DNA from 2 places in the Roseateles sp. P5_D6 genome. Region 2 is predicted to be linked to the other one. Evidence: predicted binding sites of a transcription regulator. Region 2 holds the regulator's gene; the other holds the start of a gene.
The links. Region 2 encodes LexA, which represses DNA repair genes until DNA is damaged. Its sites were predicted from a motif close to ACTGTATNNNNATACAGT; they were not measured.
Positions count from the first base shown of each region.

Region 1: the regulator LexA is predicted to act here: its motif matches at 5,553-5,570, upstream of recA (recombinase RecA).

Region 1 is NZ_JBFUMK010000016.1:46,719-54,825, forward strand. Features, by position in the region: gene mreD (rod shape-determining protein MreD) at 1-65, shown strand, start outside; gene mrdA (penicillin-binding protein 2) at 69-2,093, shown strand; gene rodA (rod shape-determining protein RodA) at 2,090-3,244, shown strand; gene ACXJKM_RS20620 (sensor histidine kinase) at 3,222-4,661, opposite strand; gene ACXJKM_RS20625 (response regulator) at 4,761-5,432, opposite strand; gene recA (recombinase RecA) at 5,609-6,646, shown strand; gene ACXJKM_RS20635 (regulatory protein RecX) at 6,668-7,198, shown strand; gene ACXJKM_RS20640 (DUF2889 domain-containing protein) at 7,376-8,029, shown strand; gene sucC (ADP-forming succinate--CoA ligase subunit beta) at 8,055-8,107, shown strand, end outside.
Region 2 is NZ_JBFUMK010000008.1:106,993-128,672, forward strand. Features, by position in the region: gene smc (chromosome segregation protein SMC) at 1-2,672, opposite strand, end outside; gene queF (preQ(1) synthase) at 2,831-3,271, shown strand; gene ACXJKM_RS12900 (substrate-binding periplasmic protein) at 3,272-4,054, opposite strand; gene dapC (succinyldiaminopimelate transaminase) at 4,102-5,307, shown strand; gene dapD (2,3,4,5-tetrahydropyridine-2,6-dicarboxylate N-succinyltransferase) at 5,304-6,128, shown strand; gene ACXJKM_RS12915 (PilT/PilU family type 4a pilus ATPase) at 6,131-7,300, shown strand; gene prmB (50S ribosomal protein L3 N(5)-glutamine methyltransferase) at 7,297-8,157, shown strand; gene ACXJKM_RS12925 (ATP-binding cassette domain-containing protein) at 8,154-10,088, shown strand; gene ACXJKM_RS12930 (DUF1304 domain-containing protein) at 10,085-10,447, opposite strand; gene ACXJKM_RS12935 (MarR family winged helix-turn-helix transcriptional regulator) at 10,569-11,054, shown strand; gene ACXJKM_RS12940 (organic hydroperoxide resistance protein) at 11,086-11,520, shown strand; gene ACXJKM_RS12945 (esterase-like activity of phytase family protein) at 11,603-13,048, shown strand; gene ACXJKM_RS12950 (asparaginase) at 13,052-13,987, opposite strand; gene lexA (transcriptional repressor LexA) at 14,056-14,727, shown strand; RNA gene ssrA (transfer-messenger RNA) at 14,788-15,160, opposite strand; gene ACXJKM_RS12965 (HAD-IA family hydrolase) at 15,175-15,813, opposite strand; gene ubiG (bifunctional 2-polyprenyl-6-hydroxyphenol methylase/3-demethylubiquinol 3-O-methyltransferase UbiG) at 15,846-16,550, opposite strand; gene ompA (outer membrane protein OmpA) at 16,625-17,281, opposite strand; gene gyrA (DNA gyrase subunit A) at 17,546-20,200, shown strand; gene ACXJKM_RS12985 (DUF2059 domain-containing protein) at 20,205-20,786, shown strand; gene serC (3-phosphoserine/phosphohydroxythreonine transaminase) at 20,801-21,680, shown strand, end outside.

The DNA.
Region 1 (8,107 bases), on a different contig from region 2:
CGAGCTTCCTGCTGCTGGCACCGCAGCGCCGTGCGCCCGACCGCGACGCCCACCGGCCACTCTGAGCCGTGGTCGTCCTCAAGAACCTCCACCAGGAGCTGTCGCGCTTTCGGCTGCGCGTGCTGGCCGCGGGCGCCTTCGTGCTGTTCTGCTTCGGCCTGCTGGTCGCGCGCCTGCTGTGGTTGCAGGTGGTGCAGTACGACAGCTTCGCCGAACGCGCCGAGTCCAACCGCATCGCCGTCGTGCCCATCGTGCCCAACCGCGGCCTGATCAAGGACCGCAACGGCGTCGTGCTCGCAAGCAACTACTCGGCCTACACGCTGGAAATCAACCCCGAGAAGGTCGTCGATCTGGACGCCACCATCGAGGCCCTGGGTCAGGTCATCGAGGTTCAGGCCCGCGACAAGCGCCGCTTCAAGCGCCTGCTGGAAGAAACCAAGCACACCGACTCCCTGCCCATCCGCACCAAGCTGACGGATGAAGAGGTCGCCCGCTTCACGGCCCAGCGCTTTCGCTTCCCCGGCGTGGAGATCAAGGCGCGGCTGTTCCGCTCCTATCCCCTGGGCGAGGTTGGCGCCCACCTGATCGGCTATATCGGCCGCATCAACCAGGCCGAGAAGAAGGCCATGGACGATTGGGAAGAAGAAGACCTCGCCAACTACCGCGGCACCGAGTACATCGGCAAGCTGGGCCTGGAACAGGCCTATGAGAAGGAGCTGCACGGCGCGACCGGTTTCGAGCAGGTGGAGACGAGCGCAGGCGGCCGCGCCGTGCGGCGCCTGGCCCACAAGCCGCCGACGCCCGGCAACACGCTGAACCTGTCCATCGACATCAAGCTGCAGGCGCTGGTGGAGCGGCTCTTCGGCGAGCGCCGCGGCGCGCTGGTCGCCATCGATCCGCGCAACGGCGAGGTACTGGCCTTCGTCTCCAAGCCGACCTTCGACCCCAACCTCTTCGTCGACGGCATCGACGCCGACTCCTGGCGCGACCTCAACGAGGACATCGACAAGCCACTGCTGAACCGGGCCCTGCGCGGCACCTACCCGCCGGGTTCGACGTTCAAGCCGCTGATGGCCATGGCGGCGCTGAACAGTGGCAAGCGCTCGCCCAGCACGGTCATCATCGACAACCTGACCTACAGCTTCGGCGGCCGCACCTTCGGCAGCCCCGAGACCGATCGCGCCGGCCCCAAGGACATGCGCCTGGCCATCGTCAGCTCGTCCAACGTCTATTTCTACAGCCTGGCCAACGAGATGGGCGTGGACCTGATCCACGACCAGCTGGAGCCCTTCGGCCTGGGCCGCAAGACCGAGATCGACGTGCAGGGCGAGGTCACCGGCGTCCTGCCCTCTCAGGACTGGAAGCGCCGCTACTTCGCCAGGAGCCCGGCGAATCAGAAGTGGTTCCCCGGCGAGACCATCTCGCTGGGCATCGGCCAGGGCTACAACAGCTTCACCATGCTGCAGATGGCCACGGCCTACTCGACCATCGCTTCCGGCGGCCAGCGCTACAAGCCGCGCCTGGTGCGCGAGATCGAGGACGTGGTGAAGCACGAGCAGCGCCGCATCGCCAGCGATGCGCTGCCCGCGCTGCCGCTGAAGCCCGCCGACGTCGCCGTCATTCAGAACGCGATGAACGGCGTGACGCTGGAGGGCACGTCGCGCCAGGTCTTCCTGGGCGCGGGCTACCAGAGCGGCGGCAAGACCGGCACCGCCCAGGCCGTCGGCTTGAAGGCCGGCGAGAAGTACAGCAGCATCAAGGCAGACGAGCGCAAGCGCGACCATTCGCTCTACGTCGCCTTCGCGCCGGTGGACAACCCGACGGTGGCCCTGGCCGTCATCGTCGAGAACGCCGGCTGGGGATCTTCTTCCGCTGCGCCGATTGCGCGCCGCGTATTCGACTATCTACTGCTGGGCCAGTACCCCAGCGAGGAAGACATCGCCAAGACGCAGCTGGGCCAGACCTTCGCCCCCACCGGCACACCGCGCAAGGTGGCGGACGTGCCACTGTCAGGCTGGCAGCCGATAGCGCCCTCGGTCTCGGCCTCCGCAGCTTCGGCGCCCCCCGCACCCACCTCGGGAGCCTCGCGATGACCGTCATCGAACGCCCGCCCCTGTGGCAACGCCTCAAGCCCTGGCTCAGCGGCTTCGACATCCCGCTGCTGCTCGCCGTGCTGTGGATGTGCGGCTGGGGCCTGCTGTGCATGTACTCGGCCGGCTACGACCACGGCACGCGCTTTGCCGACCATGCCCGCAACATGGTGCTGGCACTGGGGCTGATGTTCATCGTCGCCCAGGTGCCGCCGCAAAAGCTGATGGCCCTGGCCATTCCGCTGTACACGATCGGCGTGATGCTGCTGATCGCGACCGCTCTCTTTGGTGTCACGAAGAAGGGGGCCACGCGCTGGCTCAGCATCGGCGTCACGCAGATCCAGCCGTCCGAGCTGCTCAAGCTGGCGACGCCGCTGATGCTGGCCTGGTGGTTCCAGAAGCGCGAGGGCCTGCTGCGCTGGCCCGACTTCATCGCCGCCTTCGCGTTGCTGCTCGTGCCCTTTTTGCTGATCGCCAAGCAGCCCGACCTGGGCACCGGCATCCTGGTGCTGGCGGCCGGCCTTTACGTGATCTTCTTCGCCGGCCTGCCGTGGAAGCTCATCGTGCCGGCCCTGGTGCTGGGCGCCGCCGGCGCGACGGCCCTGGTGCTCAGCGAGGACGCCATCTGCCAGCCCGACCTGAAATGGCCGGTGCTCAAGGAGTACCAGAAACACCGCATCTGCACGCTGCTGGACCCGTCCAAGGACCCGCTGGGCAAGGGCTTTCACATCATCCAGGGCGAGATCGCCATCGGCTCCGGCGGCATGACCGGCAAGGGCTTCATGCAGGGCACGCAGACCCACCTGGAGTTCATCCCCGAGCGCACCACCGACTTCATCTTCGCGGCCTTTGGCGAGGAGTTTGGACTGATGGGGGCGCTGGCCCTGCTGGCCGGCTTCACCGCGCTGATCCTGCGCGGGCTGATGATCGCCTCCGACGCGCCGACCCTGTTCACCCGCCTGATGGCCGGCGCGGTGACGCTGTCCTTCTTCACCTATGTCTTCGTCAACATGGGCATGGTCAGCGGCATCCTGCCGGTCGTGGGCGTGCCCCTGCCCTTCGTCAGCTATGGCGGTACGGCGATGGTGACGCTGGGGTTGTCGCTGGGGCTGCTGCTGTCGATCGCCCGCGTCAAGAAGCTGGTGAAGACGTAGCCGGAAACCTGATCGTGAACCGTGCCCCCGGCCCCTGGCCGTCGGGCGTCTCGCCCCCCACGGCGCGCCGCACGCGCGCGTCATCCAGGGTCAGCTCGGCCTCGTGGTGCTGCACGATCTCCTGCACGATGGCCAGCCCCAGGCCCGAGCCTTCCACACCGCTGCCGAGCGAGCGGTAGAAGGGCTGGAACACCTTGTCGCGCTCGGCGGGCGCGATGCCCGGCCCGGTGTCCTCGACCTGCAGCACGACAACTTGGCCAAAGGGGTCCTCCACCACGCGCACCGTCACCAGGCCGCCGGCCGGCGTGTAGAGCAGCGCGTTGTCGACGAGGTTGCGGATCAGCTCCCCGATCAACACTGGCTGGCCATGCACACGCAGCCGGCTTTCATCCGGCACCACGCCGTCGTAGCCCAGGTCAATGCGGCGCTCCAGCGCGCGCGGCACGAAATCGCGCACCGTGTCGATGGCGATCTCGGCCAGGCTGACGGGTTCACGCCGCATGGCCTGTTCGGCGTCTTCAGCGCGGGCCATGGACAGCAGCTGGTTGACCATGTGGGCCGCTCGCTCGCTGGCGCGGGCAATCTGGGCCAGCGAACGTTTCAATTCATCAGGGTTGGAGCGGCCAGCATCGATCTCGCGCTGCATGAACTCGGCCTGGGTACGCAGGCCAGCCAGCGGCGTCTTGAGCTGATGGGCAGCGTCGGCCAGGAAGTGCTTCTGCCGGCTCATCGATGAGTCCAGCCGCGCGAGCAGGTCGTTGATGGCCTGCACCAGCGGCGCGACCTCATCGGGCACGCGCTGCTCGTCAATGGGCGACAGGTCTGAACTCTCGCGCGAGCGGATGCGCCGCTGCAATTCATTCAGCGGCGAGATGCCACGCGCCAGCGCCAGCCAGACCAGCAGCACCGCCAGCGGCAGGATGACGAACTGCGGCAGGATGACGCCCTTGATGATCTCGTTGGTCAGCCGGGCGCGCTTGCCCAGCGTCTCGGCGACCTGCACCAGCATGGTCTTGGCCGACCCGGCCTGCCCCTCGGGCGCCACCCAGAGATAGGCCACGCGCACGGCGTCGGTGCCGACCTCGTCGTCGCGGAAATGCAGCTCCCAGGGCACGACGGGGGCATCCTCGGTCGGCACCGCCAACGTCGCATCGCCACTGAGCAGTTCGCCACGCAGGCCCAGCACCTGGTAGAAGACCGTGTCCGACGCGTCCGCCCGCAACAACGCCGCGGCCTCGGGCGCCAGCGCATAACGGTCCTTGCCCTTGACAGGCGCCGCCTCGGCCGCCACCTGCAGCCCGAGGCTGCGCGCCATCTCGCCCAGCTCGCGGTCATAGGGCCGGCTGGCAATGCCCTGCGCCACCAGCCAGGTCAGTGCGACGCTGATCGGCCAGATCAGCAGCAGCGGCGCGAGCATCCAGTCGAGGATCTCGCCGAACAGCGAACCCTGCGCAGCAGGGGCGCCCGCCCGAACCAGCGTGCCCTGTTCGGGGCTGGCGCCGTCCTTGTTGGGCATTTAGGAGTTGATCTTCTCTAAGCAGTAGCCGAGGCCGCGCACCGTCGCGATGCGAATCGGCCCCTGCTCGATCTTCTTGCGCAGCCGATGGATATAGACCTCGATGGCGTTGTTCGAGACTTCTTCGCCCCATTCGCACAGGCGCTCGACGAGCTGGTCCTTGCTGACCAGCCGCCCGGCGCGCTGCAGCAGCACCTCCAGCAGCGACAGCTCGCGGGCTGACAGCTCCAGCATCTGCTCGTTGATGTAGGCCACGCGGCCAGTGGCATCAAAGGTCAGCGGCCCGTGCTTGATGAGGCTGCTGGCGGTGCCCAGGCCACGGCGGGTCAGCGCGCGCACGCGCGCCTCAAGCTCCTGCAATGAGAAGGGCTTGGCCATGTAGTCATCGGCGCCCAGGTCCAGCCCCTTGACGCGCTGCTCGACGCTGTCCGCCGCCGTCAGGATCAGCACCGGCATGGTGGAACCGCGTGCGCGCAGCTTGCGCAGCACCTCCAGCCCATGCAGGCGCGGCAGACCAAGGTCGAGGATGACGAGGTCGAACTCATGCGTCGCCAACGCCGAATCGGCCTCGGTGCCAGAACTGACCCTGTCGACAGCGTAGCCAGAGGCCCGCAAGGCCCGCAGCAAGCCATCGGCCAGCACTTGGTCGTCTTCGGCAATCAGGATGCGCATAGGTTTTGTCTCCGCCGCCGATGTTAGGCGGTGGCACGCTGGCTCATGCCATGAGCCACCCCACACCTAGGATGCTCCTCAATCCTGATCCGCTAGCTGCCGTGGATCGGGGGACAAACCACTGTACAAACCCACAGCTTGCCCCATAATTCAGCCCATTCCCCACGGAGATTCGCATGGACGCCCCCGTCAAAGCCCTGAACACCGAAAAAGCCAAGGCCCTGCAGGCCGCCCTCGCCCAGATCGAAAAGCAGTTCGGCAAGGGCTCCATCATGCGGCTCGGTGAAGGCGAGGTCATCGAAGACATCCAGGTCGTCTCCACCGGCTCCCTGGGCCTGGACATCGCACTGGGCGTCGGCGGCCTGCCACGCGGCCGCGTCGTCGAGATCTACGGCCCCGAGTCCTCCGGCAAGACGACGCTGACCCTGCAGGTCATCGCCGAGATGCAAAAGCTCGCCGGCACTTGCGCCTTCATCGACGCCGAGCACGCGCTGGATATCCAGTACGCCCAGAAGCTCGGCGTCAACCTGCAGGAACTGCTGATCAGCCAGCCCGACACCGGCGAACAGGCCCTCGAGATCGTCGATGCGCTGGTGCGCTCCGGCTCGGTGGACCTGATCGTCATCGACTCGGTCGCGGCGCTGACGCCCAAGGCCGAACTCGAAGGCGAGATGGGCGACAGCCTCCCCGGCCTGCAGGCCCGCCTGATGAGCCAGGCCCTGCGCAAGCTGACCGCCACGATCAAGAAGACCAACTGCATGGTCATCTTCATCAACCAGATCCGCATGAAGATCGGCGTCATGTTCGGCTCGCCCGAGACGACCACCGGCGGCAATGCGCTGAAGTTCTACGCCTCCGTGCGCCTGGACATCCGCCGCATCGGCTCGATCAAGAAGGGCGAGGAAGTCATCGGCTCCGAGACCAAGGTCAAGGTCGTCAAGAACAAGGTCAGCCCCCCGTTCAAGACTGCCGAGTTCGACATCCTCTATGGCGAGGGCATCAGCCGCGAGGGCGAGATCGTCGACATGGGCGTGGTCGCCAAGGTCGTCGAGAAGTCCGGCTCCTGGTACGCCTACCAGGGCGAGAAGATCGGCCAGGGCAAGGACAACGCTCGCGAGTTCCTGCGCGAGAACGTCGACGTGGCCCGCGAGATCGAGAACAAGATCCGTGAATCCCTGGGGGTCGCTCCGCTGACCACGGCGGCCGAGGAGTAAGCCTCTGGGCGGGCCTCCCCCATGGCGACCCGGGCGCCGCTGTCGTTGAAAGCCCGCGCCATTGGCCTGCTGGCCCAGCGCGAGCACAGCCGTGCCGAGTTGCGGCGCAAGCTGTTGCGGATCGAGCAGCAACGGCGGCAGCGTGCGCGCCTGGCCGCGGCGCGGGCCGCCGGCGAGGGCGAACCGTCGGCGGCTGTCGAAGAGGAAGATGGCGCTGAGGACGTTGCGGTCGCGGTCGATGCCTTGCTCGACGCCCTCGCGGCCACCGGTTACCTGGACGAAACCCGTTTCGTCGAGTCCCGCCTGCATCTGCGCGCCAACCGCTTTGGCGCCCAGCGCATCCAGCAGGAACTGGCCCAGCACGGGCTCAAGCTGGGTGCCGAACAGCAGGCAGCCCTGCGCGAAACCGAGATGGAGCGTGCCCGCGAGGTCTGGCGCAAGCGCTTCGGCGAGGAGCCTTCGCGCGAGGCGGCCGAGCAGGCGCGCCAGACCCGTTTCCTGCTGGCACGCGGTTTTGCCCCCGAAGTGGTGCGCCGCTTGCTGAGGGCCTAAGGGCCGCTTGACCGAGCGCGCAGGGGGAGTTTTCACCCTCCGTGCTACATTGCCGCCTGCCCCAAAAACGAGGGTTCACCCGGTTACAAGCCCCTTTGCCCCTCTGGCAGAGCGGTGCAAAAACCGGGCCGACCCCGTCCCGGCATCGGCCGGGGTGATTCGCCATTCCCCCGTTTCATGCCTGTCGCCCACCCGTCCGTCCCGCGCCGCCCGCTGCATCGCCGCGCCCTCGATGTGCAGGTGTTCGCGCGTGATGACGGCTTGTTCGACGTCGAAGCCAGCCTGACAGACACCAAGACGCATGACGTGCCACTGGCGGGCGTGCCGCGCAAGGCCGGCCAGCCTATCCACGAGATGCACCTGCATCTGACCGTGGACGCGACGCTCACCATCACCGCAGCCCGTTCCGAGACGCTGTGGATGCCGTATCCCGGCGCCTGCGACCACCATGGCAATGCCTATGCCCGCCTCATCGGCCTGAACCTGATGAAGGGCTTCCGGCAGGCCGTCGGTGAACGCCTCGGCGGCACGCGCGGCTGCACCCACGTCACCGAGCTGTGCCAGATCCTGCCGACGGCCGTCATCCAGGCCATGGCTGGCTCCGTCATCGATACACGTGAGAGCCCCCACGCGCCTTCGGCGCTGCCCCCCGAGGGGGCTGAGACGCCTAGGGGCGGCCCGTCGCCGTCTCGCGAAGGCGATGCCGCCGGCAACCCGCCCTTCCAGCTCGACCGCTGCCACGCCCTGCGCCGCGACAGCGTGACCGTCGCCAAGTTCTATCCCCGCTGGCATCAACAAACCGCTGCCCAGCCGGCCACTTCCGAATCCTGACTTCCCCGACCCGAGAGACCCAGCCATGAAAATCCACGAATACCAGGGCAAAGAGATCCTGCGCCAGTTCGGCGTGCC
Region 2 (21,680 bases):
TCGGCCTTGCGCAGGCGCAAGCTCAGATCGTCGTAGTTGGTGCGCACGGCGGCCAAGGCCTGCTCGCGTTCGACCTTGACGGCCAGCGCGTCCTGCAGCCCGGCTTGCGCCGCGGCGTCGTTCAGCGTGTCCAACTCGCCTTGCAGGCTGGCGGCCGAGGTTGCGACGGTGGCGATCTGCGCCTCTGCAGTTTCGATGCCACGCTGCAGCTCGCCGCGGCGGGCAGCCAGCGTCTGGGTTGCGAAGCGCGCTTCCTGAGAGCGGCGCTCCAGCGCGCGCAATTGCTCGCGCGCATCAGCCAGCTTGCGCTCGGCGGCGATGGTGCCGTCTTCGAGCTCCGCGTGGCGCTGCTGCGCGTCGCCGAGCTGGATGTCCAGTTCCTCGAAGCGGGCCTCGCCGACGGCGCGGCGCTCCTGCAGGCCTTCCTGCTGGGCGGCGATCTCGGCCAACTCGGCATCCAGCACGCTGCGGCGCTGCTGGCTGGCTTCGGCCTGTTGGGAGAGGCGCAGCAGCTCGACGTGGATCTGGTGGGCGCGGGTCTGCGCCTCACTGGCCTCGCGGCGCAGCGTCGTCAACCGTCCATTGGCGTCGTTGAACTGGTGCTCGATGCGGCTCAGCGACAGGCGAGCCTCGTCGGCGATCAGGTTCTGGGCGCGCTGGGCCGTCGTCAGCTGCTCGATCTCCTGGGCGCGTGCCAGCAGGCCGGCCTGCTCGGAGTCGGGCGCGTAGAAGGTGACCGAAAACTGGCCAACGGCGTGGCCGGCCGGCGTCAGGATCAGCTCGCCGTGCGTCAGCTTGCCGCGCGCGGCCAGCGCGTCATCGAGCGTCGGCGCGGTGTAGACGCCTTCCAGCCAGTCATTCAGCAGCGCGGACAGGCCCGCGTCGTTCAGGCGCAGCAACTCGCTGAGCTTGGGCAGCGTCTCGTGCGTGTTGGCGATGGAGCCGCTCGGCGTCGAATAAAAAGCCAGGCGAGCTGGCGGCGAGTCGGCCTCGAAGGCACGCACCGTGTCCAGCCGGCCGACGCTCAAGGCGCCCATGCGCTCGCGCAGCGCGGCTTCCAGCGCGTTCTCCCAACCCTGGGCGATGTGCAGCTTGGTCCACAGGCCTTGCAAGCCATCAAGGCCATGCTTGGCCAGCCAGGGCTTGAGCTTGCCCTCGGTCTGCACCTTCTCCTGCAGGGCCTTTAGCGCTTCGAGCCGAGCGGTCAGGTCGGACTGCCGGGCGAGCTGGGCGTTGGTGTCCTGCTGGGCGTTGCGGCGCTGCTCTTCGAGTTGCGGCACCTGCTCGGCCAATTCCTGCAGGCGAGCGTCGGACAGATCGCGCGCCTCGTCGGCCGCTGCGCTGCGCTCCCGCAGGGCTTCCAGCGCCTCGTGATCGGGCGCACCGAGGGCGCGCGACTCGGCCGTCAGCTTGTCCTCGCGCTGGCGCAGCGCCCTCGCCTGCTCGTCCACGCTGCGGCTCTCGGCCGCCAGCACCTGGATCTGCTGCTGCACCTGGGCGACCAGGGCACGCTGCTCGTTGGCTCGGGCCTGGGCGGCACGCACGGCGTCCTCGCTCTGCGGCAGCTGGGCCTGCTGCTCCTCGGCCTGGGCGGCCAGGATCTCGCTCTGTTCGTCGGCGCCGGCAATCTGCTCGGCAATGCCTTCCAGCTCGGCCTTGGCCTGTTCGACGCGCTCGCGCCACTGGCCGTCCTGCGTGTGCAACTCGGTCAGGCGGGCTTGCGCGCGGTTGCGGCTCTCGACGACAAAGCGGATGCGCTCTTCCAGCCGGCTCACTTCGAGCTGGGCCTCGGCGTAGCGGCCTTGTGACGCGTGCAACTCGTCGCCCGCCGCGTAGTGGGCCTGGCGAACTTCTTCCAGCGTGGCCTCGACGGCGCGCAGCTCGGCAGTGCGCGACTCCAGCGCATTCAGCGCCTCGGCGTGTGCCGCCTTGACGCGCGTCGCCTCGTTGCCGGCGTCGCGCAGCTTCAGGAACCACAGTTGATGCAGCTTCAGCGTGCCGCTGTCCTGCAGGCTGCGATAGCTCGCCGCGACCTCGGCCTGGCGTTCCAGCTTCTCCAGATTCGCGTTCAGCTCGCGCAGGATGTCGTCGACGCGGGTCAGGTTCTCGCGGGTGTCCTTGAGCCGGTTCTCGGTCTCGCGGCGGCGTTCCTTGTACTTGGACACGCCGGCCGCTTCTTCCAGGAACAGGCGCAGCTCTTCCGGCTTGCTCTCGATGATGCGCGAGATGGTGCCCTGGCCGATGATGGCGTAGGCGCGCGGCCCCAGGCCCGTGCCCAGGAAGACGTCCTGCACGTCGCGGCGGCGCACCGGCTGGTTGTTGATGAAGTAGCTGCTGGTGCCGTCACGCGTCAGCACGCGCTTGACGGCGATCTCGGTGAACTGGTTCCACGGGCCGCCGGCGCGGGCGGATTGGTTGTCGAACACCAGCTCCACGCTGGAGCGCCCCGCGGGCTTGCGGTTGCCCGAGCCGTTGAAGATGACGTCCTGCATGGACTCGCCACGCAACTCACTCGCCTTGCTCTCTCCGAGCACCCAGCGCACCGCGTCCATGATGTTGGACTTGCCGCAGCCATTGGGCCCGACGACGCCGACAAGTTGCCCGGGCAACTGGAAGGTCGTGGGTTCAGCAAAGGATTTGAAGCCGGCCAGCTTGATCGAGTTCAGCCGCATGAAGCTTGCGCGTAAGCCCTTGATTTGGCTAAAGAAAAGCGCCTTTCAGGGGCGCTTCAACGGGGTCGGATGATAGCATTCGCACCCTCTCTGATTGACCCTGCATCATGGCTACCAAGAAGTCCGCCTCCGCCCCCGCCGCCAAGAAGAAACCCAAGATGCGCGAGGTGCCCAAGAACCCGCCCACCAAGCCCAGCAAGGACATCCTGGTCTTTCCGAATCCGAACCCGGAACGCGACTACGTCATCCAGTTCCAGGTGCCCGAGTTCACCTGCCATTGCCCGCTGACCGGCCAGCCCGATTTCGCCCACTTCACGATCGACATGATTGCGGACGAACTCTGCGTGGAGCTCAAGAGCCTGAAGATGTACTTCTGGAGCTACCGCAACGAGGGCGCCTTCCACGAGAAGGTCACCAACACCATCCTCGACGACATCATCAAGGTCACCGACCCGCGTTTCATCCGCATCACGGCCAAGTGGTATGTGCGCGGCGGCATCTACACCAACGTGGTGGCCGAGCACCGCAAGCCCGGCTGGACGCCCGCGCAGCGCGTGGACCTGCCGGCCCATGGGTTTGAGTCGGGGATGCTAGGCTGATCAGCGTTTCATGATGGGGTTGCGCCGCCACGCGTCCTGGTTGTCATCGACGATGCGGCCGGCGTTCAAGGTGGACAGATAGCGCTTGAGCATGGCATCGAACTCCTGCAGCCGCCCCAGGCAGGCGCTTCGGCGTGACCAGCCCACATAGTTCAGCGCCTCAGCCGCATAGGGCTTGAGCGCAACGTACTTGCCCTCGTTGCCGCTGGTGATCAGATGGGACAGTGCCGGGTAATGTGGCGAAATGAAGTAGTCGATGCGGCCGGCGTCGAGCTTCAGGAAGTTCTCCTTGATGCCCGGCCCTGCCTCGACATTGAGATTGGCCTCGATGTACTCGTCCAGCCCGTCACCGAACCGCGTGCCATGCGTGACGCCGCCGCGCAACCCGCGCAGGTCTTCGCGTTTGGTGAACTTCAGGTTTTGCCCGGCTCGCACAAACACCGACGAAGGGTTGGTGAAGATGGGCGTGTCGGCGAAGGCCAGGTATTGCTCGCGCTCGGCATTGCGCTTGAGTTCGGTGACGATATCCACCTCGCCGACGCGCGCGTTCTGCAGCACGCGCACGAACGGCCCGACATAGCGCAGTTCATAGGGCAGCTTGATCGCTTGCAGCACGGCCAGCACCACATCGACGCTGGCGCCCCGCAGCGTCTGGCCGTCATACCAGGCATAGGGCGGGTACTCGGGATCGGCCGTCACGACGACCTTCTGGCAGGCTGCCTGGCCCAGGGCTGCGCCATTTGCGGCAAGCAGCGCGCAGATCAGCCAACAGCGTTTCGTCACATGCCTCCCCAGGCTGCAGATCACGGGCCGCGCCCTATCATGCCTGCATGAGTTTTCCCGTCAATCCGCGGCTCGACCGGCTGCACCCCTATCCTTTCGAGCGCCTGCGCGAGCTGACCGCCGGCATCACGCCCAATCCCGACCTCGCGCCCATCTCGCTGGGCATCGGCGAACCGCGCCATGCCGCACCGGCCCTGATCGCGGAGGCCATCAGCAACTCGATGAAGAGCCTGGCGGGCTACCCGGCCACTGCCGGCACGCCGGCCCTGCGCGAGGCCATCGTTGGCTGGATCGCGCGTCGCTACGGTTTGACGCTGGACCCGGCCACGCAGGTTCTGCCCGTCAATGGCTCCCGCGAGGCGCTGTTTGCCATCGCCCAGACCGTCGTCGACTCGAGCCGACCCGGCGCCACCGTCGTCTGCCCCAATCCCTTCTATCAAATCTACGAAGGGGCCGCGTTGCTGGCCGGTGCCGAGGTGGCCTACGCCAATTCCGATCCGACGCGCAACTTCGCCGTCGACTGGCGCCAGATCGATGACGCGACCTGGGCGCGCACCCAGCTGCTCTATGTCTGCTCGCCGGGCAACCCGAGCGGCGCGGTGATGCCGCTGTCGGAATGGCAGGCCCTGTTCGAATTGAGCGATCGCCACGGCTTCGTCATCGCGTCGGACGAGTGCTATTCGGAGATCTATTTCCGTGACGAGGCGCCCCTGGGAGGCCTTGAGGCCGCTGCCAGGCTGGGCCGCCCCGACTTCCGCAACCTGATCGCCTTCACGTCCCTGTCCAAGCGCTCCAACGTACCGGGCCTGCGCTCGGGTTTCGTGGCCGGCGACGCGGCCCTGCTGAAGAAGTTCCTGCTCTACCGCACCTATCACGGCAGCGCCATGAGCCCCATCGTGCAGGCGGCCAGCATCGCGGCCTGGGGCGACGAGGCCCATGTGGTCGAAAACCGGGCCCGCTACCGCCACAAGTTCGCCGAAGTCACGCCCCTGCTGGCTGACGTTCTGGACGTGGCCCTGCCCGACGCCGGCTTCTACCTCTGGGCGGCTGTTCCAGGCGGTAACGACGTGCGCTTCGCCCAGGAGCTGCTCGCTCAATACAATCTCGCCGTCCTGCCGGGCAGCCTGCTGGCGCGCGAAGCCAATGGCAGCAACCCTGGCGCCGGGCGCATCCGCCTGGCTCTCGTGGCCGACGAGGCCGAATGCCTCGAAGCCGCCCGCCGCATCGTCTCCTTCACGAAATCTCTCCCATGAACACCGCTGAACTGCAAAGCCTGATCGACCTCGCCTGGGACAACCGCGCGGCGCTGGATCCCACCAACGCGCCCGAGTTGCGCCAGGCCGTCGAGCACGTCATCGCCGAGATGGACGCCGGCCGCCTGCGCGTGGCCACCCGCGAAAGCGTCGGCCAGTGGACGGTGCACCAGTGGGTCAAGAAGGCGGTCCTGCTGTCCTTCCGGCTGAACGACAACCGCATCATGGGCGACAAGGAGTTGACCTTCTTCGACAAGGTGCCCACCAAGTACGCGGGCTGGAGCGACGAGCAGCTGCGCGCCAGCGGCGTGCGCATCGTGCCCCCGGCCGTCGCGCGCCGCGGCAGTTTCCAGGCAAAGAATGTCGTGCTGATGCCCAGCTACGTGAACATCGGCGCCTACGTGGATGAAGGCGCCATGGTCGATACCTGGGCCACCGTCGGCTCCTGTGCGCAGATCGGCAAGAACGTGCACCTGAGCGGCGGCGTCGGCATCGGCGGCGTGCTGGAGCCGCTGCAGGCCAACCCGACCATCATCGAGGACAACTGCTTCATCGGTGCCCGCTCCGAGGTCGTCGAAGGCGTCATCGTCGAGGAGAACTCGGTGATCTCGATGGGCGTCTACATCGGCCAAAGCACGCCGATCTACGACCGCGCCACCGACACCGTCAGCTACGGCCGCATCCCGGCCGGCTCCGTCGTCATCTCGGGCAGCCTGCCCAAGGATGGCGGCCGCTACTCGCTGTACGCGGCCATCATCGTCAAGCGGGTCGACGCGCAAACGCGCTCCAAGACCAGCATCAACGAACTGCTGCGGGCCTGATCATGAGCAGCCCCGGCGCCGGCAACATGGAACGCATCCTGCGGCTGATGGCCGACAAGGGTGCTTCGGACTGCTATCTGTCAGCCAACATGCCGGTGCTGATCCGGATCAATGGCCAGACCGTGCAGCTGTCAGACCAGCTGCTGACGCCGCCCCAGCCGCGCCAGCTCATCGCCGAGGTCATCGACCCGGCATCGCTGGCCGAACTGGACAACACCGGCGAGCTGAACATGGCGGTGTCGGTGCGTGGCGTGGGGAGCTTCCGGTTGTCGGGCTTTCGCCAGCGCGGCTCGATCGCGGGCGTGTTCCGCCACATCCCGCACGACATCCCGACGCTGGAGAGCCTGCAGCTACCGGGCGTGCTGGGCACGATGATCAAGGAAAAGCGCGGCCTCATCCTGATGGTGGGCGCCACCGGCACCGGCAAGAGCACCACGCTGGCCTCCATGCTGGAGATGCGCAACCAGACGATGACCGGGCACATCCTCACCATCGAGGACCCGATCGAATACCTGTTCAGCAACAAGCGCTCGGTCGTCAACCAGCGCGAGATCGGCCGCGACACGGCGTCGCTGCAGATCGCGCTGAAGAACGCGCTGCGCCAAGCACCCGACTGCATCCTGATCGGCGAAATCCGCGACCGCGACACCATGACGGCGGCCATCAGCTATGCACTGTCCGGCCACCTGGTGCTGGCCACGCTGCACGGCAACAACACCTACCACGCGCTGAACCGCATCCTGTCGTTCTATACGCCCGAGTCCCGCCCGGCGCTGCTGAACGACCTGGCGGCTGGCCTCAAGGCCATCGTGTCGCAGCGCCTCGTGCGCGCCACGACGGGCGGGCGCGTGCCCGTCGTCGAGATCCTTTTCAATACCAAGCTGACGTCCGAGCTCATCGAGCAGGGCGATTTCGCCGGCGTGAAGGAGGCGATGGAAAAGTCCATCGCCGAGGGTTCGCAGACCTACGAAGAGCATTTCGCCAAGCTCATCACCGAAGGCACCATCACCCGAGAGGAAGGCCTGGCGTTCGCTGACTCGCCGACCAACCTGCTGTGGCGGCTGCAGAACGAAGCGCCGGGCCAACGCCTGGTCACGGCGCCGCGCAAAGAAGAAAAGGCCGGCGACGACGCCAGCTTCACAGAAATCACATTGGACGTCCGCGGCTCTTGAAACTGATCACCTGTATCGAAACCCAAGCCGCCCGCCTTGACCAGGCGGGCGTGTTTTTTGGCCATGGCACCTCGACCGCCTTTGATGAGGCCGCGTGGCTGGTGCTGTGGCGCCTGGGACTGCCGCTGGACGCGCTGAACGAACACGCCGAGCGTGAACTGAACGAGGCCGAACTGGCCAACGTCACCGAACTCGTCGACCAACGCATTGCAACACGCAAGCCCGCCGCCTATCTGACCGGCGAGGCCTGGCTGCAAGGCGTGCCCTTCACCATCGACGAGCGCGCTATCGTGCCGCGCAGCTTCATTGCCGAGCTGATTGCCGACGCCAGCATCGACCCCTGGCTGCATCCGAGCAGCCGCCGCGTGCTGGACCTGTGTACCGGCAACGGCAGCCTGGCGGTACTGGCGGCGATGGCCTGGCCCGACGTCGAGGTGGATGCGCTGGACATCGACATCAACGCCCTCGCCGTGGCCAAGCTGAACGTGGAGCGCCACAACCTGGCCCTGCGTGTGCGCTTGCTGCAGGGCGACGGCCTGGCCGGAGCGCAAGGACCCTACGACCTGATCCTCTGTAACCCGCCCTACGTCAACAGCCAGAGCATGGCCGCCCTGCCCGCCGAATACCTGGCCGAGCCCGAGCTGGCCCTGGCCGGCGGCGCCGACGGCATGGACTTCATCCGCGAGTTGCTGCGCGCCGCGCCTGCCGCCTTGAACGACGACGGCGTGCTGGTGCTGGAGATCGGCAACGAGCGTGAAAACTTCGAGGCGGCCTTCCCCGCGCTCGAAGTCGTCTGGATGGAGACCTCCTCCGGTGCCGACCAAGTCCTCCTGGTCACCAAGGAGGCCCTGCAATGATCACGCTGCGCGACATCACGCTGCGCCGCGGCGTCAAGGTGGTGCTGGACAACGCCTCCGCCACGCTGCAGCCCGGCGAAAAGATCGGCCTGGTCGGCCGCAACGGCGCGGGCAAATCCAGCCTGTTTGCGCTGCTGACGCACCGCCTGGGCAACGACAAGGGCGAGGTCGAGGTGCCCAAGCACTGGCGTCGTTCCGAGGTCGCCCAGAACATGCCCGAGACCGAGGACGGCGCGACCGACTACGTGCTCGAAGGCGACCTGCCGCTGGTTGCTGCCCGCGCCGCGCTAGAAGCCGCCGAAGCCGCCAACGACGGCCATGCGATGGCCGACGCCCACGCGCTGCTGGCCGACGTTGGCGCCTTCGACGCCCGCTCCCGCGCCCAGGCGCTGCTGATGGGCCTTGGCTTCAAGACCGAGCAGCTCGACGCTCCCGTCAACAGCTTCTCCGGCGGCTGGCGCATGCGCCTGCAGCTGGCCCGCGCGCTGATGTGCCCGGCCGAACTGATGCTGCTGGACGAACCCACCAACCACCTGGACCTGGACGCCCTGGTCTGGCTGGAAGCCTGGCTGCAGCGCTACGACGGCACGCTGATCATCATCAGCCACGACCGCGAATTCCTTGACGCGATCACCAAGGTCACCCTGCATCTGGACGAAGGCAAGCTCGTGCGCTACGGCGGCAACTACACCAGCTTCGAGACGCAGCGCGCCGAGCGCATGGTGCTGCAGCAGGCCGCCTTCTCCAAGCAGCAGGACCGCGTGGCCCACCTGCAGAAGTTCATCGACCGCTTCAAGGCCAAGGCCAGCAAGGCCAAGCAGGCGCAAAGCCGCGTGAAGGCGCTGGAGCGCATGGAAAGGCTGGCGCCCGTGCTGGCGTCTGCCGACTTCAATTTCGAGTTCCGCGAGCCGCTGAATCTGCCCAACCCGATGCTGATGTTCGACGAGATGTCGGCCGGCTATGGCACGACCACGATCGTGCGCGACATCGACCGCTCGGTGCTGGCCGGACAGCGCATCGGCATCCTCGGCGCCAACGGCCAGGGCAAGTCGACGCTGGTGAAGACCATCGCCGGTACCCAGCCAGCGCTGGCGGGCAGGCTAACGCAGGGCAAGGGCCTGTCCATCGGTTACTTCGCCCAGCAGGAACTGGACGTGCTGCGCCTGGACGAAGGCCCGCTGGAGCACATGGTGCGGCTGGCTCGCGAGGTCGGCCCAGCCGGCCGCGAGCAGGAACTGCGCGACTTCCTCGGCCAGTTCCGCTTCACTGGCGACATGGTCAACCAGCAAGTCGGCAGCCTGTCTGGCGGCGAGAAGGCGCGGCTGGTGCTGGCCATGCTGGTGTGGCAACGCCCCAACCTGCTGCTGCTGGACGAACCCACCAACCACCTGGACCTGAACACCCGCGAGGCGCTGTCGATGGCGCTCAACGAGTTCGAGGGCACCGTCATGCTGGTCAGCCACGACCGCGCGCTGCTGCGCGAGGTCTGCGACGAGTTCTGGCTGGTGGCCGACGGCGTCGTCAAGCCTTTCGACGGTGACCTGGACGATTACCAGAAATGGCTGCTCGACCAAAGCAAGGAAGCCGCCCGTGCGGCCAAGAAGGGTTCCGCACCCGCTGCGGCGCCTGCGCCAGTGATTGCGGCGGCCCCGGCACCGGCACCCCGCGAGGACCGCAAGGCCTCAGGCCAGGCACGCGCCAAGCTGGCCGACCAGACACGCCCGTTGCGCAAGGAGATGGACGCCATCGACAAGCGCCTGCACGCCCTCGCCTCGGAGCGCGCCGAGATCGAGGCCCAACTCGCCGAGGGCGCTGCCGCCTCGGCCATTGCCGAGATGGGCAAGCGCCTGAAGGCGATCAGCGACCAGCTCGAAGCCGACGAGGCGCGTTGGCTGGAGCTGGGTGAGCAGATCGAGGCGCTGAACGCCTAGATCGCGAGCACCGCTGCCAGGGCAATCGCGCCTGGCAGCGCCTGCACGAAAAGGATCTTCTTCGAGGCCGTGGCCGCGCCGAACACGCCGGCCACGACGACGCAACCCAGGAAGAACACCAGCCAGGGCTTGCCCGCGCCTGCGGCGCCCTGCATCAGGCCCCAGGCCAGGCCTGCGGCGAGAAAGCCGTTGTAGAGCCCCTGGTTGGCCGCCAGTGCCTTGGTCTGCTCGGCGAAGTCCGCCTTCAGCCCGAAGGCCTTGCGGCCCAGCGGCTTGGTCCAGAAGAACATTTCCAGCACCAGGAAATACAGGTGCAGCAGCGCCACCAGCGCCGACAGCACGATTGCGACCATCTGCATCGTTTCTCCTCGTCTTTTGTGATTGGGGGTGGCGCATCGTCTCAGATCGCCCTAGCGTCCGGTGTCGCATGAAAGACCATTTAACTTGTACGCAATTGAATTGCGAACTACATTAATGGCCATGGCACGCAGCAAGACCCCACCCCCCAACGCCGATCCCCGCGGCGAATGGCTGCAGCTGGACCGCCAGCTCTGCTTCGCGCTGTACAGCAGCTCGCTGGCCATGACCCGCATCTACAAGCCCCTGCTGGCGCCGCTGGGCCTGACCTATCCGCAATACCTCGTCATGCTGGTGTTGTGGGAGGTCGAAGGCCCCAGCGTCTCACAACTCGGCCAGCGCCTGTCGCTGGACTCGGGCACGCTGACGCCGCTGCTCAAGCGCCTGGAAGCCCTGGGCCACATCGAGCGCCGCCGCGCCAGCGACGATGAGCGCCGTGTCGACATCTTCCTGACGCCGCAGGGCCGCAAGCTGCGCGAGCAGGCACTGGACATCCCCGGCCACCTCGCCTGCGCCAGCGCCTGCGAACTGGACGAGGTCATCGCGCTGACGCAGCGGCTCACGCAATTGCGCCAGCAACTCAACCGGGCCGCCGACACGGCTGCCTGATTTCTTCCCCCACCACCCCAAAGGAGCCACCATGGCCATCGAAAAAGCCCTCTACACCGCCACCGCCACTGCCACCGGTGGCCGCGCCGGCACCGCCAAGTCGTCTGACGGCGCCATCGACGTGACGCTGTCCACGCCCAAGGAACTCGGCGGCGCCGGCGGCCCGGGCACCAACCCCGAGCAGCTGTTCGCGGCCGGCTATTCCGCCTGCTTCATTGGCGCCATGAAAGCCGTCGCCGGCAAGCAGAAGATCAGCCTGCCTGCCGAGGTCTCGATCACCAGCGACGTCGCCATCGGCCCGCACGCCAACAAGCCCGGGGCCTTCGGCATCCAGGTCGACATGAAGATCTCCGTGCCCGGCATGGACCGCGCCGCCCTGGAGGCTCTGGTCAAGACCGCCCACGAGGTCTGCCCCTACTCGAACGCCACGCGCGGCAACGTCGACGTCTCGCTGACTGTCGTCTAACCGTCGTCTGAATGGGCGTCACGCCGGCGTCACGCGCGCCGGTCAGCATCGCGGGTTTTCCAATCACACCCGGAGACCCGCGATGCGCCTCTTCCTGACCACCGCCATCGCCAGCGCCCTGCTGGCCCTCGCCGCTCCATCCCGCGCGGCCGAACCGGTGCTGATCGGCATGGGCAACCTCAGCGGCTCGCTGAGCGACCTTTCCGGCCTGAACTACTCCCTCGAAAGCGGCCTCGCGGCCAACCTGCTCGGCGGCATGGGCTCGGGCCTGGCCTGGGCCGGCGGCAACACCTTCCTGGCGCTGCCGGACCGCGGTCCGAACGCCAATGACTGGGGCGCGCCGCAGCTCGACAACACGACGTCCTTCATCGCCCGCTTCCAGACGGTGCAGCTCAGCCTCACCGCCAACGCGGCCGGCTCCGCCCTGCCCTACGCGCTGACGCCGACGCTGCAGGCCACCACGCTGCTGTCCAGTTCCACAGCGTTGAACTACGGCCCCAAGGCCGCGACACTGAGCGGCATCGTGGACAGCAGCACAGTCCTCGCCGGCAGCAAGAACTACTTCTCGGGCCGCTCCGACAACTTTGCCGCCGGCCTGTCGACCAACCCGGCCAACGCGCGCCTGGACCCCGAAGGCATCCGCGTCTCCAACGACGGCAAGAGCGTCTTCATCTCCGACGAGTACGGCCCCTACGTCTACCAGTTCGACCGCGCGACGGGCGAGCGCATCCGCACCTTCAGCCTGCCGAGCAGCTTCGCCGTTGGCAACGTCAGCTCTTCCGGCGCCGCCGAGATCTCTGGCAACACGGCAGGCCGCGTCGCCAACAAGGGCATGGAGGGCCTGGCCATCTCGCCCGACGGAAAGACGCTGTTCGGCTTCGTGCAGAGCCCGCTGGCCCAGGACGGCGGCGACGGCGGCCGCTACAACCGCATCGTCAAGATCGACGTCGCCACGGGAGCCACCAGCCAGTTCGCTTTCGACAACCAGATCAACGGCAAGGCCTACAACAGCAGCGAGTTGCTGGCACTGAACGACCACGAACTCATCGTGCTGGAGCGCGACGGCAAGGGCATGGGCGACGGCTCCAAGGCGGCGGTGAAACAGCTCGTCAAGATCGACCTGACCGGTGCCGCCGAGGTCAGTGGCATCGCTGACCTGCGCACCCAACCCGGCACGGCAATAGTCGGCACGCGATTCCTCGACATCAAGGCCGCGCTCAACGCCGCCGGCATTTCCGACGCGCTGATACCGGCCAAGCTCGAAGGCATTGCCTTCGGCGAGGATGTCATCGTCAACGGCAAAACGATGCACACGCTGTATCTCGCCAACGACAACGACTTCCTGGCCACGGCAATCCCGAACGGCGGCAGCGCGCCGGCAGCCTACGGCAACCAGTTCTACGTCTTCGCTTTCGACGGCAATCTGACCAACCAAGCCATCGCGGCCGTGCCTGAACCCAGCCAATATGCCCTGCTGCTGGCCGGCCTGAGCCTGGTCGGTTTCGTGGCCCGGCGCCGCAGCCGCTGAGGCTCAGTCGCCCAGCAGGCTCAGGATCAGTTCGATCCTGGCCTTGACCGGGCTCAGCGCGCCGGCGCTGGGCAGCAGCCCGGGCAAGTCCATGACCGGGCCGGCGTCGCAGCGCGTGCTGCGCCAGACCTTGACGCCGCCGGCCCGGGCTTCGTGCAGCGCGGCAGCCAGCGTGGTGCTGAGCGTGCCGTTGCCCGTGCCAGCGGCGACCAGCCCGTCGATGCCTGCCGCGCAGAGCGCCCGCACGACAACGCCATCCGCACCGGCATGGTTCATGACGATCTCGACCCTCGGCCAGCGTGCGGCCGGCCGGGCGATGCGCGCCAGCCCCAGGCCATCGCCCACGGGCCAGCGGCCAAGCTGGCGCACGACGCCCTCCTCCACCCGCGCCACCAGCGCCCCGTCGACCGACTCGAAGGCGTCAACGCGATAGCTGTGTGTCTTGCGCACCTGGGTCGCATCGTGCACACGGCCTGCGAATGCGACGACGACGCCCGCCGCATCGGGCGTCGCTGCCACCTGCACCGCATCGAAAAGGTTTTGCGGCCCGTCGGGCGCCAGCGCCGTCGCCGGCCGCATCGCGGCCGTCAGAACGACGGGCTTGACAGGTGCCAGCACGCGCTGCAGGAAGTAGGCGGTCTCCTCCAGCGTGTCCGTGCCATGGGTGATGACGATGCCAGCGACTTCAGGCCGGTCGAGGTGCTGCTGTACGGCGACTGCGAGCCGCTGCCAGGTCGCGAAATCCATGTCCTTGCTGTCGAGCTGGGCAACCTGCTGCGCCTCGAGCTTCTGGCCCGACAGCGCGGGCACTGCCGCCAGCAAATCCTCAACGCTCAATTGCGCCGCCGTGTAGCCCACACCGTCGCTGGCGGTTTTGGCAGTGCCGGCAATCGTGCCGCCGGTGCCCAGAATGACGATCAGACGGTCAAAGGTTTGCAATTTCTTGGATTCCTGGATGAAAATACAGGTGCTGGACAAATTTCCAGCCCTGACGAAAAGGCCGCCCCGTGCAAGACCGACCCAAGCTTACCGCCCGACAGCAGCAGATCTTCGACCTGGTCCGCAACGCGATCGAAAGCACCGGCTCGCCACCCACCCGCGCCGAGATTGCCGCCGAGCTGGGTTTCAAGTCCGCCAACGCGGCCGAGGAGCATCTGCAGGCCCTGGCTCGCAAGGGCATGCTGGAACTCGTCGGCGGCACCTCGCGCGGCATTCGCCTCAAGTCCGATGCGCTGAGCGCCGTCAACCGCGCCCGCCAATTCAACCTTCCGATTCCCCACTTCGCCCAGCTGACCCTGCCCCTGATCGGCCGCGTCGCCGCTGGCGCGCCCATCCTCGCGCAGGAGCATGTCGAGCAGACCTATACGGTCGAGCCCGGCCTGTTCGCTAGGAAGCCCGACTACCTGCTCAAGGTCAAGGGCATGAGCATGAAGGACATCGGCATCCTCGATGGCGACCTGCTGGCTGTGCAGTCGGCCAAGGAGGCGCGCAATGGCCAGATCGTCGTGGCTCGGGTCGGCGACGAGGTCACGGTCAAGCGCTTCAAGCGTGGGCCTGATGGCATCCAGTTGCTGCCCGAGAACGCCGATTTCGAGCCCATCCGCGTCGATGAGCACAGCGAGAGCTTCAGCATCGAGGGCCTGGCTGTTGGGCTGATTCGCGGACAGGGGTTCAATTGACCCCGGCGCACTCGAGATGAAAAAAGGCCCGTGTCACCGACACGGGCCTTCTCAATTGGATGGTGGAGCCGGGGGGAATTGAACCCCCGTCCGCAAGCCATCACCGGGCAGATCTACATGTTTAGCCGGCTGATTTGAATCTCACGGTCAATTCGCGCAGTGGCACGCTAGCTTTCCCGCCAGTCACTTGATCTCACGCCCCACCGAGTGACCCGGTGCGACGCCAGCCGATGTGAGTGACTTCTCAGCCTTGCCCCTTGCGGAACTCAGCCCGGCCCATCGGCCTGCCGTTGAGAAGCTCATCCGCAATTAAGCGGCGAGTGCGAACGTAGAGTCGTTTGCAGTTACTTTGTTTCCAGTGGTTTTACGAGCGGACTGGTGCTCGACATGCCCTACTCCGGATCCGCACCCACGTCGAAACCAAGTCGGCCCCAGAGACCTCGCATCTTAGGCCAGACCGAGCGCTTTCAAGAGCTCACCCGGCGCGGACAGCTCCAGGTCGGCGCCCCAATGACGAAATTCACCGCTATGGCCGAGATAGCCCCACGCTGCAGCGGCCGTTGCCATGCCGGCAGCGCGACCGGCCAGGATGTCGCGTTCGTCATCCCCGACGTAGAGACAGGACCGGGGTGGCATGCCCAGGCGGCGTGCGGCTTCCAGCAGCGGGGCGGGGTGCGGTTTGGTGTGCCCTGTCGTGTCGCCGCCCACGATGGCGCCGGCCGCCAGACCCAGCGCCTTGGCCAACGGCAAGGCGAAGCGCTCGGCCTTGTTGGTGACGATGCCCCATGCCAGGCCCGCATCCGCGAGCCCGAGAAGTTCCGCCTCGATGCCGACAAAGGCGCGCGTGCTGTCATACATCAGCGCTTCGTAACGATCCAGGAATTCACGCTTGAGTTCCTCATAGCCCGACTGACCAGGCGCCGCGCCGAAGGCTTGGCCCAGCATGCCGCGCGCGCCGGAGCCGCCATGCGGCCGATATTGCGGCAACGGCAGCGGGGTGAGACCATGATCGGCGCGCATCGCATTGGCCGCCGCCGCAAGGTCAGCAGCACTGTCGATCAGCGTGCCGTCCAGGTCGAACAGCACGGCCCGCAAATGCGACCAAGGCGCAGGGAGCTTCAAGCGGGACGGCGGCAAGCCAGCAGGTAGTTCACGTCGGTGTCGCTGCCGAGGCTGTAGCGCTGCGTGAGCGGGTTGTAGGTCAGGCCGCGGCTGCCTTGTAGCTCCAGGCCGGAGTCGCGGCAGAACTGCGACAGCTCCGATGGTTTCAGGAAGCGCGCGTATTCGTGCGTGCCCTTGGGCAGCATCTGCAGTACGTACTCCGCACCAACGATGGCGAGCAAAAACGACTTGGCGTTGCGATTGAGCGTTGACAGGAAGACCCAGCCGCCGGGCTTGACCAGCATCGCCAGCGCCCGCACGACCGAGGCCGGGTCGGGCACATGCTCCAACATCTCCATGCAGGTAACCACGTCGAAGCTGGCCGGTTGTTCAGTGGCCAACGCTTCGACAGCGATTTCGCGGTATTCCACGCCTTCGGTCCCCGCCTCCATGGCGTGCAGTTCTGCGACGCGCAGCGGCTTGGTCGACAGGTCGATGCCCAGCACCTGGGCGCCGGCACGCGCCATGGAATCGCTCAGAATGCCGCCGCCACAACCGACGTCCAGCACACGCTTGCCTGCCAAAGGGCAGAGCTGCTGAATCCATCCCAGGCGCAGCGGGTTGATCTCGTGCAGCGGTTTGAAGTCGCTCTCGGGGTCCCACCAGCGGTGGGCCAGTTCGCCGAATTTGGCGAGCTCTTGCGGATCGGCGTTGATCGTCATGACATCCAGAAAGTAGAAAAGCCCCGACGGCGGACCGTGCGGGGCTTTGCGCAAAGCGCCCGAGGGCGCTGAGCTTACTTGTTGCGCGTACCGACGACTTCGATCTCGGTGCGGCGGTTCTTGGCGCGGCCTTCGGTCGTCTTGTTGTCGGCGACGGGCTGCTTTTCGCCCTTGCCTTCGGTGTAGACGCGGTTCGGCTCGACACCCTTGCCAACCAAGTAGGCCTTGACGGCTTCCGAGCGGCGGATCGACAGCTTCTGGTTGTACTCATCGCTGCCCACCGAGTCGGTGTGGCCAACGGCGATGATGACTTCCAGGTTGATGCCCTTGGTCTTGCTGACCAGGTCGTCCAGCTTGGCGGTGGCTTCGGGCTTCAGCGTCGACTTGTCGAAGTCGAAGAAGGCATCAGCGGCGAAGGTAACCTTCTCGCTGACCGGAGCCGGCGGCGGGGGAACCGGCTTCGGAGGCTGGGGAGCCGGGGCCGGAGGCGGGGGAGCAACCGGTACCGGCGGCTCAACCTTGGGTGCCGGCTTGATTTCGCCGTCGCAGCCCTTGGCGGCCGTAGCGGGTGTCCAGAAATTGTCGCGCCAGCAATATTCGTTGGTGCCGTTCTTCCAGACGGTGCCGTCGGTTGCGCGCCAGTTGTCGATAGCTTGGGCCGATGCGCCAGACGCAGCAACGGCGACCGCGGCCACCGCAAACAGCGACGCCACACGATTCAGTTTCTTCATGATTCTCCTCTCAAGGAATGCCGCAGTTGCCCTGCGAGAGTCAGTACTCAACCTCTAACCTCAGGAGAGACTTTAGGGTTTCTCCTAGGGACCCGACGATTGTGCCATGGGGGCACCGAGACCAACGCATTGTGGCGGCCTACGTTCAAGGCCATGGTGACGATGTTGCGCTGCTGCTACAGGGGGGCGGGCCGCATAGAATTCGCGCCTTTCACCTACCTCTGAGGACGCCGCGGCCGTGTAGCGCGTGCGTCATCCTGCCGCATGACCCAGTTCGCCAAGGAAACCCTCCCGATCAGCCTCGAGGAGGAGATGCGCCGCTCCTATCTCGACTACGCGATGAGCGTGATCGTGGGACGCGCCCTGCCCGATGCGCGTGACGGCCTGAAGCCGGTGCACCGTCGCGTGCTGTACGCGATGAACGAGATGGGCAACACCTACAACGCCAAGTACCGCAAGAGTGCGCAGGCGGTGGGCGAGACCATGGGCAAATACCACCCGCACGGCGACTCGGCCATTTACGACACCATCGTCCGCATGGCGCAGCCATTCAGCCTGCGCCACATGCTGATCGATGGTCAAGGCAACTTCGGCTCGATCGACGGAGATAACGCCGCTGCAATGCGATACACCGAGATTCGTCTCGACAAAATCGCTCACGAAATGTTGGCTGACATCGACAAGGAAACCGTCGATTTCGGGCCGAACTATGACGGCAGCCATAAGGAACCCCTGGTACTGCCGACCCGTTTGCCGAATCTTCTGGTGAATGGCGCTTCGGGTATTGCCGTGGGTATGGCCACGAATATCCCGCCGCACAACCTCAACGAGGTTGTCGACGCCTGCCTGTTCGCGCTGAAGAGCCCGGAATGCACCGTTGACGAGCTGATGGAGATCATCCCGGCGCCGGACTTCCCGACCGCCGGCATCATCTACGGCCTGGCTGGCGTGCGCGATGGCTACCGCACCGGCCGCGGCCGCGTCGTCATGCGCGCCAAGGTGCATTTCGAGGACATCGACAAGGGTTCGCGCCAGTCGATCATCGTTGACGAGATCCCCTACCAGGTCAACAAGAAGACCCTGCTTGAGCGCATTGCCGAACTGGTGCAGGAAAAGAAGATCGAGGGCATCAGCCACATCCAGGACGAGTCCGACAAGTCCGGGATGCGCGTGGTCATCGAGCTCAAGCGCGGTGAAGTGCCCGAGGTGGTGCTGAACAACCTGTACAAGCAGACGCAGCTGCAGGACAGCTTCGGCATGAACATGGTCGCCCTCGTCGATGGCCAGCCCAAGCTATGCAATCTGCGCGACATGGTCATCGTGTTCCTGGAGCACCGCCGCGAGGTGGTGACCCGCCGCACGATCTACGAACTGCGCAAGGCCCGCGAGCGCGGCCATGTGCTGGAAGGCCTGGCGGTGGCGCTGGCCAACATCGACGAATTCATCGAGACCATCAAGACCTCGCCGACGCCGCCCGTCGCCAAGGCTGCCCTGATGGCCAAGAGCTGGGATTCGTCGCTGGTGCGCGAGATGCTGTCGCGCACCGAGACGCTGTCGGCCGGTGGCCCCTCCGCCTACCGTCCCGAAGGCCTGGAGCCCGAGTACGGCATGCAGGCCGACGGCCTGTACCGCCTGTCGGAATCGCAGGCTGGCGAAATCCTGCAGATGCGCCTGCAACGCCTGACTGGCCTGGAGCAGGACAAGATCGTCGGCGAGTACAAGGAAGTGATGGCGGAGATCGCCGATCTGCTCAACATCCTTGCCACGCCTGCCCGGGTGACAACCATCATCAGCGACGAGCTGGTGCAGCTGAAGAACGAGTTCGGCCAGACCAAGCTGGGCGCTCGCCGCAGCGTCATCGAGCACAACGCCCAGGAACTCGGCACCGAAGACCTCATCACGCCGACCGACATGGTCGTGACGCTCTCGCACACCGGCTACATCAAGAGCCAGGCATTGAGCGAATACCGCGCTCAAAAGCGCGGCGGCCGCGGCAAGCAGGCCACGCAGACGAAGGACGACGACTGGGTCGACCAGCTCTTCATCGCCAACACCCACGACTGGCTGCTGTGCTTCTCCAACCGCGGCCGCGTCTACTGGCTCAAGGTCTGGGAAGTACCGCAGGGCTCGCGCAACTCGCGCGGCAAGCCCATCGTCAACATGTTCCCGCTGCAGGCCGACGAGAAGATCACCGTCGTGCTGGCGCTGACCGGCGAGTTCCGCAGCTTCCCTGAAGATCACTTCATCTTCATGGCCACGGCCATGGGCACGGTCAAGAAGACCTCTCTGAAGGACTTCAGCAATCCCCGCAAGGCCGGCATCATCTCCGTCGACCTGGACGAGGGCGACCACCTGATCGGCGCCGCACTGACCGACGGCCACCACGATGTGATGCTGTTCAGCGACGGCGGCAAGGCCGTGCGCTTCGACGAGGACGACGTGCGCCCGATGGGCCGCACCGCCCGCGGCGTGCGCGGCATGATGCTCGAGCCCGACCAGCGCCTCATCGCCATGCTGGTGGCCGAAGACGAAACCCAGAGCGTGCTGACCGCCACCGAGAACGGCTACGGCAAGCGCACGTCCATCGTTGAGTACACGCGCCACGGCCGCGGTACCAAGGGCATGATTGCCATCCAGCAGAGCGAGCGCAATGGCCGCGTCGTCGCCGCGACGCTGGTGCGCCCCGAGGACGAGATCATGCTGATCACCGACAAGGGCGTGCTGGTGCGCACCCGCGTCAGCGAGATCCGCGAACTCGGCCGCGCCACGCAAGGCGTCACACTGATCGCGCTGGACGACGGCAGCAAGCTGTCCGGCCTGCAGCGCATCGTCGAGAACGACGCCAACGAGACCGATGCCCCTGCCGAAGATGGCGAGGCCGGCCTTACCGATGACTCCTCCGAAGCCCCCAAGGACTGATCACATGACCTCTCGCAACCTGGGCCTGGCCCTCGCCCTGGCCCTGGCCACTGGCACCGCCCTGGCCGATCCGTCGCCGGCCAAGAAGGCTCTGATCGACAAGATCGTGGCGCTGCAGCAGCAGGGCATGGCCGACAGCATGGCGGCCAGCATCGTGCAGCAACCCCTGCCGCAGCTGACGCAAGGCGGCCGCGCCGCGCTGCAGCAAGTGCCGCCCGAGAAGCGCGACGCGACGGCCAAGGCCATGGACGCCGAGCTGAAGAAGTTCATCGAGGAAAACGTGCCCTACCTGAAGGACAAGATCGCCAAGGCGATTGGGCCCACGGCTTCGGCCCTGCTGGACGAACGCTTCAACGAGGACGAACTGAAGCAGGTCGTCGCCTGGGCAGAATCGCCGGTCAGCCAGAAATTCGGCCTTGCCAGCGTCGAACTGCAGAAGGCCGTCGCGCAAAAGGTGATGGCCGAGGCCGGCCCCACGCTGGAAGGCCGTCTCAAGGCCTTGCAGACCACGCTGGCCAAGCAATTGGGCCTGCAGCCTCCGCCGGCCGCCGCGCCCAAGCCCGCAGCCTCCGCGCCCAAGAAGTAGCCTCCCGGATCTCGATGACCACAGCCCGCCCGTTCAATTTCGCCCCCGGCCCCGCCACACTGCCTGAACCGGTGCTGCAACAGGTGGCGGCCGAGATGCTGGACTGGCACGGCAGTGGCATGAGCGTCATGGAGATGAGCCACCGCGGCAAGGAGTTCATCTCCATCGCGGAAGCGGCTGAGCGGGATCTGCGCGAGCTGCTCGCCGTGCCGGCCAACTTCCGCATCCTCTTCATGCAGGGTGGCGGCTTGGGTGAAAACGCCATCGTGCCGCTGAACCTGAGCCGTGGCGGCAAGGTCGATGTCGTCGTGACGGGCTCTTGGTCGCGCAAGAGCGCCGCCGAGGCGCGCCGCTATGCCGACGTGCAGATCGCCGCCGACATCGGCAGCGGGCATGCCATCCCCGGCGACTGGCAACTTCGCAGCGACGCGAGCTATGTCCACGTCTGCACCAACGAGACCATCGACGGCGTCGAATTCCATGACCTGCCCCGTATCGGCAACGGCGTGCCGCTGGTCATCGACTGCTCCTCCCACCTGTTGTCGCGCCCCATCGACTGGAGCCGCATCGGCCTGGCCTTCGGCGGCGCGCAGAAGAACATCGGCCCGGCCGGCATGACCCTGGTCTTCGTGCGCGAAGACCTTCTGGGCCGCGCACTGGAGATCTGTCCTTCGGCCTTCAACTACGAAACCGTAGCGGCAGCCCAGTCCATGTTCAACACGCCGCCAACCTTCGCGATCTATGTGGCGGGTCTGGTGTTCCAGTGGGTGAAAGGCTTTGAGTACGCCGGCAAGCGCGACCTGGCCGCCATTGAGCAGCGCAACATCGACAAGGCCGGCCTGCTCTACGCGACGCTGGATGCCTCCGGCTTCTACGAGAACCGCGTCGACGCCA